Regions from separate parts of the Streptomyces sp. NPDC059875 genome, predicted to be linked through region 1. Evidence: riboswitches for the same ligand, from Rfam matches in the RefSeq annotation. Region 1 holds a riboswitch; the other holds the start of a gene.
The links. Region 1 has a riboswitch for glycine ahead of gcvP (aminomethyl-transferring glycine dehydrogenase). Riboswitches for the same ligand answer to the same signal wherever they lie in the genome.
Positions count from the first base shown of each region.

Region 2: it holds a riboswitch for glycine, as region 1 does, so the genes downstream of both, gcvT (glycine cleavage system aminomethyltransferase GcvT) here and gcvP (aminomethyl-transferring glycine dehydrogenase) in region 1, are expected to answer to the same signal.

Region 1 is NZ_JBHWJZ010000049.1:10,091-12,284, reverse strand. It holds gene gcvP (aminomethyl-transferring glycine dehydrogenase) at 1-1,037, opposite strand, end outside; glycine riboswitch at 1,217-1,315, opposite strand; gene ACFV9D_RS35560 (PRC-barrel domain-containing protein) at 1,430-1,798, shown strand; gene ACFV9D_RS35555 (DNA polymerase IV) at 1,947-2,194, opposite strand, start outside.
Region 2 is NZ_JBHWJZ010000002.1:368,063-370,256, reverse strand. It holds gene ACFV9D_RS03590 (AAA family ATPase) at 1-639, opposite strand, end outside; glycine riboswitch at 780-882, shown strand; gene gcvT (glycine cleavage system aminomethyltransferase GcvT) at 1,044-2,168, shown strand.

The DNA of each region.
Region 1 (2,194 bases):
AGCACCTGAGCCGTACAGATGTTGCTGGTGGCCTTCTCGCGGCGGATGTGCTGCTCACGGGTCTGCAGGGCCAGGCGGTACGCCCTGTTGCCGTCGGCGTCGACGGAGACGCCGACGAGGCGGCCGGGCAGCGAGCGGGCGTGCTTGTCCTGGACGGCCATGTAGCCGGCGTGGGGTCCGCCGAAGCCCATGGGCACACCGAAGCGCTGGGTGGTGCCGACGGCGATGTCGGCCCCGAGAGCACCGGGCGAGGTGAGCAGGGTCAGCGCGAGCAGGTCGGCGGCGACGGTGACGATCGCACCGAGCTCGTGGGCCGCGTCGATGAGCGGCTTGATGTCACGGACGGCACCGGAAGCACCCGGGTACTGCAGGAGCACGCCGAACACGCCGCGCTCGGCGATCTCTGCCGGAATGCCCTCGCTGAGATCCGCCACGACGACCTCGACGCCGGTCGGCTCGGCGCGGGTCTCGATGACGGCGATGGTCTGCGGCAGGGCGTCGGCGTCGATGAGGAAGACACCGTTCTTGACCTTGCCGACCCGGCGGGAGAGCGCCATGGCCTCGGCGGCCGCGGTGCCCTCGTCGAGGAGCGAGGCGCCGGAGGTGGGCAGACCGGTGAGGTCGGCGACCATGGTCTGGAAGTTGAGCAGCGCCTCGAGGCGGCCCTGAGAGATCTCGGGCTGGTAGGGCGTGTAGGCGGTGTACCAGGCCGGATTCTCCATGACATTCCGAAGAATCACCGGCGGGGTGAAGGTCCCGTAGTACCCGAGGCCGATCATCGGGGCGAGGACCTGGTTGCGGTCGGCGAGCTCACGCAGCTCGGCGAGGACCTCGGCCTCGGTGCGGGCGGCGGGCAGGCCCAGCGCCTCGGCGTTCTTGATCACGTCCGGCACGGCGGCGGCCGTGAGCTCGTCGAGGGAGCCGTAGCCGACCTGCGCGAGCATCTTGGCCCGGGCTTCGGCGTCGGGCCCGATGTGCCGCTGCTCGAACGGGATGCCCTGTTCGAGTTCGGAGAGCGGAGTGCGGTTGGCGGTCATGTACGGAGGCCTCCTGGTCGTCACGACCTGCGAGGGACACCACGGCGCGGGTGCCCGGACGGCCTCCCCCTCTGTCATCTCAACCTGAGAGCTTCACCGGCACGCCAAAACGGCTCGCCGGTTTTCACCGTCGGTGAGAGCGGATGCCGTCGGACCTCCGCTCTGCTTTCCAGAGTGACCTCGTCCGTGCGGTACAGGGGCCTGAGAGATTCCGGGGAGGATTTGCTCCTTCGGCGCCTCCGAAAGGTTTCTCCGGAGGACTCTCCCGCACAGGGTCGACAGCCACAGCCAGCCTACCAGCGAGGTTCCCGGTCCCATCGCTCAAGTGGCCGACATCCCAGATGTGCACTTTCGTAGTCTTTGTAGAGCAGTTGCGACCAGTTGGAGGGACCGTGCAGACCGACATCGATCCGCGCAGCCTGATCGGCCGCAAGGCGTTCGACCGCGAGGGACACAAGATCGGGACCGTGGACGAGGTGTACCTGGACGACGCGACCGGGGTACCGGAGTGGGCCGCGGTCCGCACGGGCCTCTTCAGCCGGGACGCCTTCGTCCCCCTCGAGCCGAGCGAACTGGCGGGGGACGGCCTCCACATCCCGTACGACCGGTCCCTGATCAAGGACGCCCCGGACTTCGGCGTGGGCCGCCACCTCTCCCCGGAACAAGAGCTCCAGCTCTACCGCCACTACAACATCGCCCTCCCACCCCCACCACCCCCAGACCACGACTTCGGCCGCCTGGCCGGCCAAGAAGAAGCCTGACGACTTCACCGCGCCCGCCAGCACGGACGCATCCCACGGCCGCCGACGGCGTCCAGCCACCCACGGGAAGGCCCGCACCTCTTCATCCGAGTTGCACGGGTGGTGCGGGTGGGAACGACAAGCCCGGCCGAAGGCCGGGCGCACCCCACTACGCGACCGCCGCCGTACCCGCCCCGCCCCCCACCAAGGGCAGCGGCTCCCCGACCTCCAGCTCCGGATCGTCCACGAGAAACGTCCGCACCCGCCCCGGCGCAGACCCCGGCTCCTCGAAGCGCACGGTGACCCGCCCCACCCCGCTCCCCTGCACCCACCCGGCCCCGTACACGGCGTGCCGTACGTCGTGCCCGGGCGACCACCGCCGCTCGAAGTGCGGCGCCTCCGGCTCAGGCCCCTGAT
Region 2 (2,194 bases), on a different contig from region 1:
GGCACCCGCCGCGTCCCTGTCGAGGAGGGTCGCCGAGGCGCAGCCCCGCGGCAGACGGCCGGACTCGACGGAGTGCAGCAGCCGGCCGACGGCCCGGCGGTGCCGGGCGAAGGCGTATCCCGACACCCCTCGGCCGCGCTCGCGCTGCCCCTCCCGGGCGGCGGCCGGTGTGACGTCGAGCAGGACCAGGTGCAGCGCGCCGCCCCGGCGGCGGGCCTCGCGGGCGAGCCAGTTCCGCACCCAGGACTGGGTGCCGCAGTCGTGGACGACCACGCTCCGCCCGGAGCGCAGCGCCCGGCGCAGTCCGGCGTAGTGGGCGATCCGGGCCAGCGGGCGGTAGACCGCGTACGGCAGGAAGCGTGGCAGTCGTGCTTCCCAGCGCTCGCGGGCGTCCTGCGAATCGATGCCCAGGCCCTCGGCCGCGCGCCGCATGAGCGTCGACTTGCCGCTGCCGGGCAGCCCGGAGACGACGACGAGGTCACCGGCGGCGAAGGAGAGCACGCGCGGGCCGCGACCGCCGCGCTCGCGCAGATCGCGCAGCAGGGACGTGGCGGAGCCGCGCCTTCGGGTCCTGGCCCGGGCCCGCTGGGCCGTGAGACCCGCGCCCGTGGCGTAGGCGCCGGTGTGCTGGATCGTCATCGTTTCTCCCCCTGTCGGGTCCGAGGACCCCCCTGCCCACGAAGTGTAAAGAAGCGGTAATGAGGCACAAGCGATTTGCCGATCAGACCCCGCGTGCAATGATGTGCGCGCCAAGCGCACACAACCTCATACCGGCCGCTCGAATCCGCGCGGGAGAGTCCCGGAACCACCACGGTGGGCCCCGGGCGCCGAAGGAGCAAGACCCTCCCTTGAATCTCTCAGGCCCCGTACCGCGTGGATGAGGCAGATCTGAAAAGCGGGACGTCGTGTGGCGTTCCCACCCAAGGTGCAAGCCGACCTCTCGGTGACGAGATGCTCTCGGTGAACCTCTCAGGTTCCATGACAGATGGGGAGGACGTCCTCGCCCGTCATGTTTTCCGCCCTTGGGACCCGGGAGCCACCCCATGAGCACTGCACCCCGCCTGACCGCCCTCGATGCGCTGCATCGTTCGCTGGGCGCGACCATGACCGACTTCGCCGGCTGGGACATGCCGCTGCGCTACGCCAGCGAGCGCGACGAGCACAACGCCGTCCGCACCAAGGCCGGCCTCTTCGACCTCTCCCACATGGGCGAGATCACGGTGACCGGTCCGCAGGCCGTCGAGCTCCTCGACCACGCCCTGGTCGGCAACATCTCCACCGTGGGCCTCGGCCGGGCCCGCTACACGATGATCTGCCAGGAGGACGGCGGCATCCTCGACGACCTGATCGTGTACCGGCTCCAGGACCAGGAGTACATGGTCGTCGCCAACGCCTCCAACGCGCAGATCGTCCTCGACGCGCTGACCGAGCGCGCGGCCGGCTTCGACGCCGAGGTACGGGACGACCGTGACGCGTACGCCCTGATCGCCGTCCAGGGCCCGGAGTCCCCCGGCATCCTGAAGTCGCTCACCGACGCCGACCTGGACGGTCTGAAGTACTACGCCGGCCTCCCGGGCACGGTCGCCGGGGTCCCCGCGCTGATCGCCCGTACCGGCTACACCGGCGAGGACGGCTTCGAGCTGTTCCTGAAGCCCGAGCACGCCGAGGGCGTCTGGAAGGCGCTGACCGAGGCCGGCGCCCCGGTCGGGCTCATCCCCTGCGGCCTGTCCTGCCGTGACACGCTCCGCCTGGAGGCGGGCATGCCGCTGTACGGGCACGAGCTGACCACCTCGCTCACCCCGTTCGACGCGGGCCTCGGCCGGGTCGTGAAGTTCGAGAAGACGACCAACGAGGGCGACTTCGTCGGCCGCAAGGCCCTGGAGGCCGCCGCCGAGCGCGCCGCCACCAACCCGCCGCGCAAGCTCGTCGGCCTGATCGCCGAGGGCCGCCGCGTCCCGCGCGCCGGCATGGCGGTCGTCGCGAACGGCGAGGTCATCGGCGAGGTCACCTCCGGCGCCCCGTCCCCGACGCTCGGAAAGCCGATCGCCATGGCGTACGTGGACGCGGCGCACGCCGAGCCCGGCACGCAGGGTGTAGGTGTGGACATCCGCGGCACCCACGAGCCGTACGAGGTCGTGGCGCTGCCTTTCTACAAGCGCCAGAAGTGACGTTTCACACGCCTGAACGTCTCACT